DNA from 3 places in the Thiorhodovibrio frisius genome. Region 3 is predicted to be linked to each of the others. Evidence: predicted binding sites of a transcription regulator. Region 3 holds the regulator's gene; each other region holds the start of a gene.
The links. The regulator sigma-54, encoded in region 3, starts transcription at its own class of promoters, with help from an activator protein. The targets are predictions, from matches to a motif close to TGGCANGNTNCNTGCTT.
Positions count from the first base shown of each region.

Region 1: a site for sigma-54 is predicted at 2,724-2,740, ahead of Thiofri_RS07215 (TorF family putative porin). Genes of this name have one in related genera too.
Region 2: a site for sigma-54 is predicted at 2,614-2,630, ahead of nifV (homocitrate synthase). Genes of this name have one in related genera too.

Region 1 covers NZ_CP121471.1:1,546,613-1,550,872, reverse strand. Annotated here, with positions in the region: gene Thiofri_RS07225 (ammonium transporter) at 1-1,188, opposite strand, end outside; gene Thiofri_RS07220 (P-II family nitrogen regulator) at 1,287-1,625, opposite strand; gene Thiofri_RS07215 (TorF family putative porin) at 1,719-2,612, opposite strand; gene ubiK (ubiquinone biosynthesis accessory factor UbiK) at 2,940-3,197, shown strand; gene Thiofri_RS07205 (YifB family Mg chelatase-like AAA ATPase) at 3,252-4,260, shown strand, end outside.
Region 2 covers NZ_CP121471.1:2,115,616-2,119,875, reverse strand. Annotated here, with positions in the region: gene Thiofri_RS09940 (nitrogen fixation protein NifZ) at 1-292, opposite strand, end outside; gene nifW (nitrogenase-stabilizing/protective protein NifW) at 276-623, opposite strand; gene Thiofri_RS09930 (hypothetical protein) at 711-1,265, opposite strand; gene nifV (homocitrate synthase) at 1,301-2,491, opposite strand; gene Thiofri_RS09920 (response regulator) at 2,816-2,941, shown strand; gene Thiofri_RS09915 (cobalamin B12-binding domain-containing protein) at 3,085-4,233, shown strand; gene Thiofri_RS09910 (GGDEF domain-containing protein) at 4,211-4,260, shown strand, end outside.
Region 3 covers NZ_CP121471.1:5,049,556-5,053,815, forward strand. Annotated here, with positions in the region: gene hprK (HPr(Ser) kinase/phosphatase) at 1-927, opposite strand, end outside; gene ptsN (PTS IIA-like nitrogen regulatory protein PtsN) at 924-1,400, opposite strand; gene hpf (ribosome hibernation-promoting factor, HPF/YfiA family) at 1,527-1,892, opposite strand; gene Thiofri_RS23030 (RNA polymerase factor sigma-54) at 2,004-3,512, opposite strand; gene lptB (LPS export ABC transporter ATP-binding protein) at 3,654-4,260, opposite strand, start outside.

The sequences.
Region 1 (4,260 bases), 1.9 Mb from region 3:
GCCACATTCGCCAATATCGACGCCCTCGTACTCTTCCTCCTCGCTGACACGCAGGCCCATGGCCAGCTTGATCAGGAACCACGTCAGAAGAGATGCGGCAAAGACCCATGCCAGAATGGTGAAGAGACCAATGAACTGAGCAACAAAGGATGCGTCGCCATTAGTCAGCGGCACAGCGATCAGACCCCACATGCCGACAACACCATGCACTGAGATGGCACCGACCGGGTCATCGATGCGCAGCTTATCCATGGTGACGATGGCGAAGACCACAATCACGCCGCCGAGGCCGCCGATCAGGGTTGCCGCGATCGGGCTCGGGGTCAGTGGCTCGGCGGTAATAGCGACCAAACCGGCCAAAGCGCCGTTCAGTGCCATGGTGAGATCGGCCTTGCCGAACATGATACGAGCGGTGATCAACGCCAGAACCAGACCACCAGCTGCGGCCATGTTGGTGTTGACGAAGACGGCAGCCACCGCGTTGGCCTCGCCGATGTCGGAAATCTTGAGTTCCGAACCACCGTTAAAGCCGAACCAGCCCAGCCACAGAATAAAGGTACCCAGGGTTGCCAGCGGCAGATTGGAGCCAGGAATGGCGTTGATGCTGCCGTCCTTGCCGTACTTGCCTTTACGCGCGCCGAGCAGAATCACACCGGCCAGAGCCGCAGAGGCACCGCACAGATGGACGATACCCGATCCGGCAAAGTCGTTAAAGCCGATGCCGTCGAGCCAGCCACCGCCCCACTTCCAGTAACCCTGCATTGGATAGATAAAGCCGGTCATGATGACGGCGAAGGCCAAGAAAGCCCAAAGCTTCATACGCTCGGCCACGGCACCGGAGACAATCGACATGGCGGTGGCGACAAAGACCACCTGAAAAAAGAAGTCGGAAAGACCCGAGTAGTAGGACGGGTCAGGGGCTTCTTCTGGGTTGGCTGCCTTCGCGGCAATAGCCTCGGTGATCGCTTTGAGCGTATTGTCGTCCGTCGCGTTCATGAACATGAACGACCAGTTGATGCTTGGGATAACGCCGTTACCACCCGCCGGATACATGATGCCGTAACCAATCAACATGTACATGATGCAGCTGATGGCAAAGAGCGCGACGTTCTTGGTAAGAATTTCAGCGGTATTCTTGGCGCGGACCAGCCCCGCCTCGAGCATCGCAAAACCGGCGGCCATCCACATGACAAGAGCACCGGAGACGAGAAAGTAAAAGGTATCCAGCGCGTAGGCGAGCTGTATCGTTGGTTCTTCCACTATGAGGTTCCTCCTGCAAAAGTCGCTTAAAGCGCGTCGGGACCGGTCTCGCCGGTACGGATGCGGATGACCTGACCGACGTCGAAGACGAAAATCTTGCCGTCGCCGATCTTGCCGGTACGGGCTGCATTGGTGACAGCTTCAATCACCTGCTCAACCAGACCATCGTCGACAGCAATTTCCACCTTAATTTTGGGCAGAAAGTCGACGACATACTCGGCACCGCGATACAGTTCGGTGTGGCCTTTCTGCCGCCCGAAACCCTTAACCTCGATGACAGTGATGCCAGACACGCCGATATCGGCCAGCGCCTCCCGCACATCATCGAGCTTGAATGGTTTAATCACTGCTGTGATCAGCTTCATTGCATAAGCTCCCTAAGTGTATTAAGTGCGGGTAACCGCCATTGACGGTCCCCGCGCAATTAGCCTGTCGGAACGTCAGGATACTCGGACGACTTAGAACGTTTTGTTCCAACCGACCCAGACTTGGGCATCTTCGTCATAGTAGTCGCCATCGGCATCCACTTGTTCATAAGTGAAGCTAAAGGTCCCAAAGTCGCCCGCCTCTTTGCTGACGGTCGCCCCCCAATGCCAGTAATCGTAGGAGGCTTTTTTTGCGACACCATTACTGTCGGCGTAGAAATAGCGGTCATTATCAAAGTCATAGTAACCGCCGAAAACGCCGAAACTAAAATCCCGGGGAAGCGGGACATCCAAGGCGGCGCTGTAGTAAAGGTCGCCCTCCGCGAACATGCCGCCATCGTTCACCTTGCCGTTCCATGCGGTATATTGAATGCCGCCAGACACGGCAGCAGGACCGAAATCATAGCCACCAGAGATACCGATTTCCCAAAAGTCGACGTTACCCGAGCTGTCAGGATAGGCGTAGTAGATGGTATTGAGGCCCAAGCTGGCGTTTTCATCAGGCAGGCTAAAGTCGTAACCCGCATACAAGTCGAGTTCATAGGTCGGCAAACCCGAATTATTGCCGGATGTCGTGCCCACAACCGTTGGGCGCCCCGTGGTTGGATCGAGTCGCACAACCCCGGTCACTGTTTGGGTTCCATCGTCCCAATCGATGTTCGACGCCCAAGTACCAGCATAGAAGCCGCTCTCGTGAGCCACATCCAGCCCACCCTGCACTGCCGCGCCGTCCCCCGTCTGGGTAACGCCGCGCCACATGTAATTAGAAACGGCGCCAATGTTTGCGCTGAAATCCCAAGGCCCCGCCCCTTGTGCCAGCGCGACGTTGGTGCCGGCCAGCGAGAGAGCGACTGCCGCCGCCAGACCGGCGAGTCGCGGCGACGACCGATGAATGCGTGCGGTTTCTTTCATGGCGATTTTTTTCATACGTCTCATCCTAATCAGTTGTCAGTGAAAACCGGTTAATTCGTCCGCCACCTCAGTGCAGCAAAAAGCAGTGCAGCAAAAAGCTGCGGCGGCTGGAACTGACAATTCTGCAAGCAGAACGCATGCCAGCCCTGAATGTTACGAAAACACAACGATCACTCACGACTGTTGCAAAAATACATCAATAAATGCACCAAAATAGTGCTAAAAATCCGTGATCGCACCCAAAAGATGCGCTGTATCGGTGCGCGAATCCCCGAGGACGCGACACCCAAACAGGCTCTATAATGGCTGATATTTCTTTCAGCAAGAACAGGTAGCCGCGCCATGTTGGACCCAAAACAGCTCGATGAACTCGCCCGCCGTCTCAGTGCCGCAATGCCAAAAGGCATGCAAGTGTTGCAAGAAGACCTACAGCGCAGCATGCGCGCAACGCTCGAGGCTGGACTGAACCGGCTCGACTTGGTCACCCGCGAGGAATTCGACATTCAGGCCGCTGTGCTGGCGCGCTCCCGCGCTAAGCTGGAAGCACTGGAGGCACGCATTGCCGAGCTTGAGCAATCGGCACGCGCCGGCAAGGTCTGAGCCATCCGAGCCCGATGGCCAGCACACCGCCCCTAACCAGCAAGCGAGCGGCGCGTGGGCCTCAGCATTCTCCATAGCCGTGCCCCCTATGGCATTCAGGCGCTTGAGGTGATTGTCGAGGTGCAGACCGCTGGCGGCCTGCCCGGCCTGTCCATCGTTGGATTACCCGAAATGGCCGTGCGCGAGAGCAAGGACCGGGTGCGCGGCGCGCTGCGCAGCGGCAGTTTTCAATTTCCGGACGGGCGCGTGACCATCAATCTCGCACCGGCGGATTTACCCAAGGATGGTGGCCGCTTCGATCTGCCCATCGCGCTTGGCATTCTTGGTGCTTCCGGGCAATTGCAGCCCGAGGCCATCGCCGAGCATGAGTTTCTGGGCGAACTGGCCCTTTCCGGCGCCCTGCGGCCAGTTTCGGGCGTGCTGCCCTCGGCACTGGCAGCGCGCGCTGCCGGACGCGCGCTGGTGCTACCGGTCGAAAACGCCGATGAGGCCAGCCTGGTGCGCGATCTGCGCATCCTGCCCGCGCGCCACCTGCTCGATGTCTGTCAGCATCTGAATCAGATCGAGCCGCTGGCGCCTCACCAAACCCAACCCGCCGCCGAAGCCGACAGCGCACCACTGTCCGACCTGGCCGAGGTTCGCGGCCAGCCCCAGGCTAAGCGGGCACTGGAAATCGCCGCCGCCGGTGCTCATAGCCTGCTGTTCGTCGGCCCGCCCGGCACCGGCAAATCCATGCTCGCGAGCCGCCTGCCCGGCATTCTGCCGCCGCTAACCGAAGAAGAAGCCCTGGAGGCAGCGGCCGTGCGCTCTGTGGTGGGGCGAGAACAGCTGGATCGCAGCCGCTGGCGCGAACGGCCCTTTCGCGCACCCCATCACACCGCCTCCGGACCAGCCCTGGTCGGGGGTGGCAGTCATCCACGACCAGGTGAGATTTCGCTTGCACATCATGGAGTGCTCTTCCTTGATGAGCTGCCAGAATTCGATCGCCGGGTGCTGGAGGTACTGCGCGAGCCGCTCGAATCCGGGCGCATTCACATTTCGCGTGCCGCGCGTCAGGCCGAAT
Region 2 (4,260 bases), 2.5 Mb from region 3:
TGGCCAGGGTCAGGGTGGCGCGCACCCGGTCGCGGGTATCGAAGCGACTTTCGACCCAAAAGTCACTTGCCGCCTGCAATTCCTGCTCGCGACAGCCAACGACGAGATCCTGGTCGACAAAATGCACGCTGTAGATGATCTGGTCCTGCAAAAAGGTCCCAACATCGCGCACATAGCCCGTGCTGCCGCGACGAATCAGCAGCGCACCGCGATCCCGACCGGGAAATGTCCCGTCGTTGCGCAGGTGGCGGATAACGCGCACCTCATCGCCGTAGTCATACGCTGGGCGCATGATGCAACTGACCAAGCAGCGAATCCAACCCCACGTTCACCGGCTGCCCTTGCTTAAAGACGCGAAAGACTTTCTCGGTGCGCGCATCCGAATTCACAAAATCTCCATAGGCGCCTTCGAGCAGATCCCGGTGTAACTCAAACTGTGCCTGGGCATCCTCTGGCAAGGTCTCGACCTCGGCGAGATAATCATGAAAGCGTTGCAAAATGTGCAAACGGTTCACATGAACCACGGCAGGGTCAAAAGCAATACCGAAGTAGGTCAGGAAATCTTCGGCACTTTCGAGTTCATCGAGGTCCAGTTCCTCGATCGTCTGTGTTACATCGGACATGGCAGGCACCTTTTAGTTGATGGTCAAGGCCTAATGGCGAATAGATTCGCCGCGTCGGTCAGGCGAATTCATTCGCCAAATTTTGCGTCAGCGACGCCGCAAAACATGCAGGTTATCCCCAGCACCCTGAATCTGTTGCTCGGTCACCAGACTGCGCGCCAGGCGCAGCAGGCTGTCGATGCCCAGACGCCCCTCGGTATCGAGCCGCGCAAGGGTCTCAAGACGTTCGAGCGCCTCGGTGGCGCGCTCCAAACGCAACTCCAGATAGCCAGCGCCTTTGAGCGCCAGCAGCAGAAAGCGGGTCAAGGGCATGGCATGCTGGCTTAATTCATGCAGCCGGGCCTCATCGAGTTCCCGCCAGCCGCCGTCCAATCCCAGGTCGCGGGCACTCAGCGCCAGCGCACGCTCGGCCACAATCAGCGCATCCTCCAGCCGGTGCTGATAGTAATAGTAGCGATAGAGCGCGACCAGCACCGATAGCTGCTCGGGCGCCAGAAAGTAAGCCCGCAGCAAAGCCAACTCAGCGCTCGCGCCGCCTTCGCTTCCATAGTCGCTCGCAGCATCCTGTATGAGCGCGTCCACCTCCGCCGGCAGCGGGGCGTCGAAGTACATCTCCTGGCCGGTGAAGTCGAGTAAATCCAATGCTATCCCACAAATTGCTTGGCGATGGTTGCTGGCTATTGCAAGCGCAGACTACCGCCGGCGCTAAGATCAATCTCCGAGAGGAAACCGCGCAGATCACCCAGCTCAGGCGAGCGCTTGTGCTCGGTCACGAAGCTGCGCACACGCGTGAGCAGACAGGCAGCCTGCTCAGCACTCAGTGAGGTATTGAGCTGCTCGGCATAGGCGCGACACAGGGCATGGCGGCCGGAATGCTTGCCCAGCACCAAGCGGTGAGTGCGGCCAAGCTCGGCCGGATCGACACCCTGATAATTGCGCGGATCTTTCATCAGTCCATCGACGTGGATGCCAGCCTCGTGGGTAAAAGCCCCGGCGCCGATCAGGCTCTTCTGCCAGGCCACTGGCCGGCCCGATGCGGTTGCAACCAACTCGGACAGACTCTCGAAATGGGTGAGATCAATGCCAGTTGCGCAACCATGGACGTGCTTCAGGCCAATTGCCACCTCTTCGAGTGCCGCATTACCAGCGCGTTCCCCCAGCCCGTGCACCGTGGTATTCACATGAGTGGCCCCGCCGCGCACCGCCGCCAGAGTATTGGCCGTGGCCATGCCGAGGTCGTCATGGGCGTGCATTTCAATCTCGCAGTCACAATGGGCGCGCAGATCGCTGATGGCGGCAAACACGCCGAAGGGGTCCAACACCCCAAGGGTGTCGGCATAGCGCACGCGCCTAGCGCCCGAGGCTTGTGCCACCTCCACGACCTGGCGCAGAAAATCCGCATCAGCGCGCGAGGCGTCCTCAAAGCCAACGCCAACCTGAAAGCCCGCCTCCAGTGCCCGTGGCACCTGGATGCGAATCTGTTTGAGCACCCAGGTGCGATCACGCCCGAGCTTCCCGGAAATTTGCTGATCGGACACCGGAATCGACAGGTCGATTAGATCCACCGGTAGGTCACGACTGGCGGCAATATCCTGCTCGACCATGCGCGCCCAGACCATTAGGCGCGCATTCAGTCCCAAGGCCGCGACCGCAGCGATGGATGCGCGTTCCTCCTCGCCCATCGCCGGAATGCCGATTTCCAACTCCGGCACGCCAAGGGCGTCGAGCCCGCGCGCAATGGCAAGCTTTTCGTCCAGCGAAAAGGCCACCCCGGCAGATTGTTCGCCATCGCGCAGCGTCGTGTCGTTGATGCAGACCGCACCGGGTGCGATGCTCGGCGGAATAATCTCGGGCGGAGTCCTAGTCATGCGCAAGCCCTCCAATAGAGCCCTGAATACCGATGTCGCGTCAGCGCCGCCGGCAGTCATTTCATCGACCGCACGCGACACCCACCCCAGAGGAGCCGAAACACCTCTGGCAGGGCAATCTAAAGCAAAGGGCATGCCTAAATAGAAAAAGGCAATACATCAAGGGTGATATCGCATGCCGCAGGCCAATTTGCGCCCTTTGCGACATCCCATCCGCCGCTGTTGTCATCTTGACTGCAAGACCGGGTGCGAGACGGGGACGACAAAGAAGGTATTCGCGATGCCTTCGTTCTCGCGCTGAGCCGTCTGATGGACTAAAATCTCGTGCTCGCAGCCAAAGGCACCGAGGGCATCGCGCGGGTGCGGGCGCAACGGCCCGATCCGATCTTTTTCGACCTGCACATGCCGGACATGAGCAGCGTTGAGGTGATGTGCAAGGTGTCAACCTGACCGGGGAATTGGAATCATGAACATCGAATCCAGCGGCACATCGGAACTGGTCCATCCAGAATGACAGGTGTCAGTTTTTCGAGACCGCTACCGGCCTGTAATTGTGGGCATCCTGAACTGGGCACGGTTAAGAGGCCGCCGGCATGACGCGCAATGCCGCACAGCGCTCTGACCTGATCGCACAGGGCGCCGCCAGCCTGCCCGCAGTGTCCGCCGTGGCCGTGCAGGCCTACCAATCGGTTATGCAGTTGTTGGCGGCGGAAGTTACGGACCGTATTGCAGCCCATTCGCGTTACCCGGAACTGATCGGCGGCAACCCGCCGACGCTGTTCGCGGACAACCATCGATATCACGCCCAGTTTATGGACGAGGTGTTCCAGAGCGCGCAATACGACTTGCTCGCGGTGACCCTGCCCTGGGTCTATCACGCCTACCATGCGCAGGGCGTCCACTACGACTATTTCGCCATCGAACTTGGCCTTTGGAAGGAAGCCATAGTCGCAGCGCTGCCGGCAGAGCCTGCTGCGGAGATCATCCGCGTATACGACTGGATGCTGGCGCAGCACCAGCAGGTTATTGAACTGGCCGAACAGCGCGCCAAGACGTCACTCACCGTCGATTCAAGTCTAGCCGATGCCTTCGCTGCATTCACCGAAGCCCTGCTTGAGGCCGACGATGAACGCCTGCTCCAGTTGTGCCGCGAGTTGCGGGACGCCGGTATGGCTCTACCGACCCTGCTGCAGGGCCTGGTGGTGCCAGCGATGAATCTGGTCGGCCTGCTCTGGGAAGATGGCAAGCTCTCGATCACGGGCGAGCACCAGGCCACCGCGATCATCAACCGGGTACTGTCCTCGCTGTACTACGAGCAGGCGTTCCCCGAGCCGGTGCGGGGCCGCGCGCTGGTCGCCGCCAGCGTGAACGAGTTCCATGAGCTGGGCGCCTGGATGGTGGCCACCTGTCTGGAGTTGGATGGTTGGGACGTGATCTATCTTGGCGCCAATGTTCCAAACGATGTCCTGTTGCACAAGGCATTAGATCAGCGGCCCGATTTGGTCGCGCTGTCCATCTCTATGCCATTCAATCTGCGTGCCGCCCGGGCAGCGGTTGCGGCGTTGCGCTCGCATCTACCGGCGACCAAGGTCGTGGTAGGTGGCCAGGTGTTCCAGTTCCTGAGCTCGCTCGGAACGGACATCGGCGCCGACGCCTGTCTGCACAATTGTCTGGACGCCGTTACCTGGGCGCGCGCCCATTGTCTCCCCAGTGCGAACGATGTCCTACACCGAGACGCCTGAGTTTCAAGCCGCGCTGTTCGATTTCGC
Region 3 (4,260 bases):
CAAGAGTTCCGCCTGACGCTCGGCCAGGTCGGCTCCGGCATCATAGCCTCGAATGCGCAGAATTTGACTGCGCACGGCGGTCTCGAGCAACACCGCGAGATTGCGCCCGGGTGCCACTGGAATGGTGATTTCCGGCACTGCGATGCCGAGAATGGTGCGCGCGGACAGGCTGCCGAGCAGGCGGTCGACGCCGGCCAGTTCGCTGCTGTTGTAGATCCGCATGCTGATGACCAGTTTCAGGTGGTCTGTCTCGCGCACTGCGCTCTCGCCGAACATGGCGCGAATATTGAGCACACCAAGGCCGCGCACTTCGAGAAAATCGCGCAGCAGGGGCGGGCAGCGTCCCTCAATGATCTCCGGCGCAACCCGAGCGAATTCAGGCGCGTCATCGGCGATCAGTCGGTGGCCGCGCGCGATCAGCTCAAGCGCCAGTTCACTCTTGCCGATGCCGGGGTCGCCGACCAGCAGCACGCCCATGCCAAGCACCTCGAGAAAGACGCCATGCAAGGTGATGCGCTCAGCAAAGGCGTAGGTCAGCACATGTTGCAGGTGCTCGACAAGGTCCTGGTCGTTCAGGCCCGAGCCCAGCAGGGGCGTCTGTTCCCGCTCTGCAAGTGCGCGAAATTCCGGGTCAGGTTCCAGCCCGTCAGAGAAGATGACCGCAATGGGTTGGGCGGTAAAAACCCGCGTCATCATGTCGGCGCGGGCGTCCGGGTGCAGATCGCCTAAGTAGGCGGATTCGGCCGGGCCGATAATTTGCACCCGGTTCGGGCGGATGCAGTTCATGGAGCCCACCAACCGCTGGCGCGGTGATTGGGGCGGATTAGTGAGAGGAATGGGCTCTGGCGGAGGCTCAAGCACCCAGCGCAGCTTGAGCGGCTTGCTCAGGCTGTCGACAAGTCGCTGCAGGGAGTCGATAGCTTTCACGCGACTCCGTTGGATGCCGACAGAGATGCCTGGGTGAGAATGTCGAGCAGTGCCTGTGGGCTCTCGGCGCTGCGCAGGCGCTGTCGGAGATGATCCTGGTTGAAGAGTTCCGCCAGCTTGGCCAATAGTTGCAGATGGGTCTCGTTGGCGCCCTCAGGCACCAGTAGCGCAAAGGCCAGGTCAATCGGTTGGTCGTCGATGGCATCGAAGGGGACGGGCTCGGCGATCTGGATGAAAGCGCCAATGGCGTCCGTGATCTCCGCCACGCGCGCATGGGGCAGCGCCACGCCATGACCGAGGCCGGTGCTGCCGAGGCGTTCGCGCTCGAGCAGGCGGTCGAATACCGCCTCGCGGCTGAGCTGGGGCTGCTCGCCAACCAACAGCTCGGCCAAGGTTTCAAGCAGCCGCTTCTTACTGCTGATGCTGGCCCCGGCGAGCACCCGGTGCTCGACGATAAGTTGCGGGGGAAACATGTGCGCTGGCTCTCCGGTGGACGAAACAAAAACCGGAGCCAGCATGACCGGCTCCGGTATGGGTCATCAGTGAAGGATGTCGGTAGGTTCGTTATTTGGACAACGGGTCAAGCAATGCGTTTGACCTCAGTCCTCCTCAAGCGCTTCCGATGCTGCCTCGTCGGTAGCGGCAAGTTCGGCGCTGGCCACTTTGGCACCGGGCGCGCGATGACTTTGGCGCTTTTCCTTGTACTTGAGCACCTGACGGTCGAGCTTATCGATCAGCCCGTCAATGGCGGCGTACATGTCCTCGTGCGTCGCATCGGCATGAACGTTGGCGCCATTGACGAGCAGGGTGGCTTCCGCCTTCTGGCGGAGCTTCTCGACACTCAGGATGACGTTGGCGTTGATGACATGGTCGAAATGGCGCTCCAGGCGGGAAAATTTACTATCGACATAGTCTTTGAGTGGTTCGGTAATGTCGACATGATGCCCGGTGAGCTTGATTTGCATAGGTTATGACTCCTGAATGGTCGAACGCGGCGATGGCCGGTGCAATGACTGGGGAATTTCATCACAAAAGAACCCTGGTATGAAAACCCTCTGTAATGAAAACCTCTGGCGTCATGCGAGCCGCTTGCGCTCGTTCGAGGGCGGGATGCCCATGGCTTCGCGGTATTTGGCGACTGTTCGTCGTGCCACCTTGATGCCCTGATCCGACAGAACCTCGGCAATTTTGTTGTCACTCAGAGGCTTATTAGGCGTCTCTGCGGCGACCAGTTTGCGGATAAAGGCGCGGATGGCGGTCGATGAACACTCACCCCCTGAAGTGGTGTTGACGTGACTTGAAAAGAAATATTTGAACTCGAAGGTGCCCCTGGGGGTGTGCATGTATTTCTGCGTTGTCACGCGCGAGACGGTGGATTCATGCAGCTCCAGCGTCTCGGCGATGTCGCGCAGCACCAGCGGGCGCATGGCCTCTTCGCCAAAATCGAAAAAGTCCTGCTGCAGCTCGACAATTTTGGTCGCTACCCGCAGCACGGTGTCATTGCGACTCAGCAGGCTTTTGATAAACCACTGCGCCTCTTGCAGATGGGATTTCAGGCACTGATTGTCGGCGGCCTTATCGGCACGCCGAATGAGCTGCCTGTAACTCTCGTTGACGCGAATTCGCGGCGTGGTATCCGGGTTAAGCTCCACTGTCCAGCGGCCGTGGCGACGGCGCACCAGCACGTCGGGCTTGATGTATTCCGGTTGCACCTCGGTCACGGCCGACCCTGGGCGCGGGTTCAGGGAGCGGATCAGCGTCAGTGCCTGGCCCAAGTCATCGTCGCTGAGCTTGGTGCCACGGCGCATGGCGTCCAGATCGTTGCGCCCCAGAGCATCGAAATGGTGCTCGCAGATGCTCAGGGCATGGTCGCGTCGCGGCTGGTGATCGGTCAGCTGACGCAGTTGCAGGATCAGGCATTCGCGCAGGTCGCGTGCCGCGAGACCCGGCGGATCGAAGCTCTGGATGCGATGGAGCACGGCTTCAATCTCGTCCGGCTCAAGTTCCGGGTCGTTCAGAATCGCGGGCAATTCGCTCAGGTCCAGATGCAGGTAGCCGTCGGCGTCAATGGCGTCGATCAGCGCCTCGGCAACGGCTTGGTCGCGCGCGCCGAAACGGGTCAGGTTGAGCTGCCAGTCGATGTAGTCATGCAGCGTCTGCGGGCGCGAGCGCTGGGCGAAGAGGTCGAAATCATTGCTGTCGCCGGACTGGCTGCCAGATTGAGCACCGGATTGGGCACCGCTGCTTGGCGCGTAGCTGTCGGAGGTATCGGCGAAAGTGTCGGTCCATTCGCTGTCGGTGGGCAACTCGTCGGGCATGCCGTCGCGCTCGGGGCGCAACGAGCTATCGAGTCGCGCCTCTTCGAGACGCTGCGCGCTGGCCTCATCCTGATTCAGGCGGTCTTCGCGGGTGCCTGGCTCCGGCAGGTCGTCATCGGCGTTCTCGAGCATCAGGTTGGACTCAAGCGCCTGCTGGATTTCCTGCTGGAGATCCAGGGTCGAGAGCTGCAGCAGCTTAATCGCTTGCTGCAGCTGCGGCGTCATCGTCAGCTGCTGGCCGAGGCGCAGTTGAATGGTCTGCTTCATCGCGACGCCTTCAACGGAACTGCTGCGGGCAGCGGGACTCCGGCGGGATGGGCATAGACAGATGCTTGGACAATGAATGAAATTTGCATAGGGCAAATTTGATTGTAGCTGATCTTTGCCAAGTCGACGCAAAGCCGAGCGTCAAAGCCGGAAATGCTCGCCAAGATAGACCGCGCGCACCTGGGTGTTGCTGAGCAAGGCCGAGGGCTCACCTTCGGCAATCACCTGCCCATCGCTGATGATGTAGGCGCGATCACAAATATCGAGGGTTTCTCGCACGTTATGATCGGTGACCAGCACGCCAATACCGCGCTCGCTCAAATGGGTGATAATTTTTTTAATGTCGACCACTGCGATCGGGTCGACCCCGGCAAAGGGCTCGTCAAGCAACATGACTTTCGGCTCGACGGCAAGTGCGCGGGCAATTTCCAGGCGGCGGCGCTCGCCTCCCGACAAACTGAGAGCCAGAGATTGGGCGATATGCGCAATGCCAAGCTCATCGAGCAGCGCCTCGCAATACTGGCGGCGCTGGTGGTCGTCGAGTTCTGGGCGGGTTTCGAGCACCGCCATCAGGTTGTTTGTTGCGCTCAGCTTGCGGAAGATGGATGGCTCCTGGGCCAGGTAGCTCAGGCCGCGCCGGGCGCGTGCGTGCATGGGCGCGAGGGTGACATCCTCGCCGGCAAGCAAAATGCGCCCGGAATCAGCGCTCACCAGACCGACGATCATGTAGAAGCTGGTGGTCTTGCCG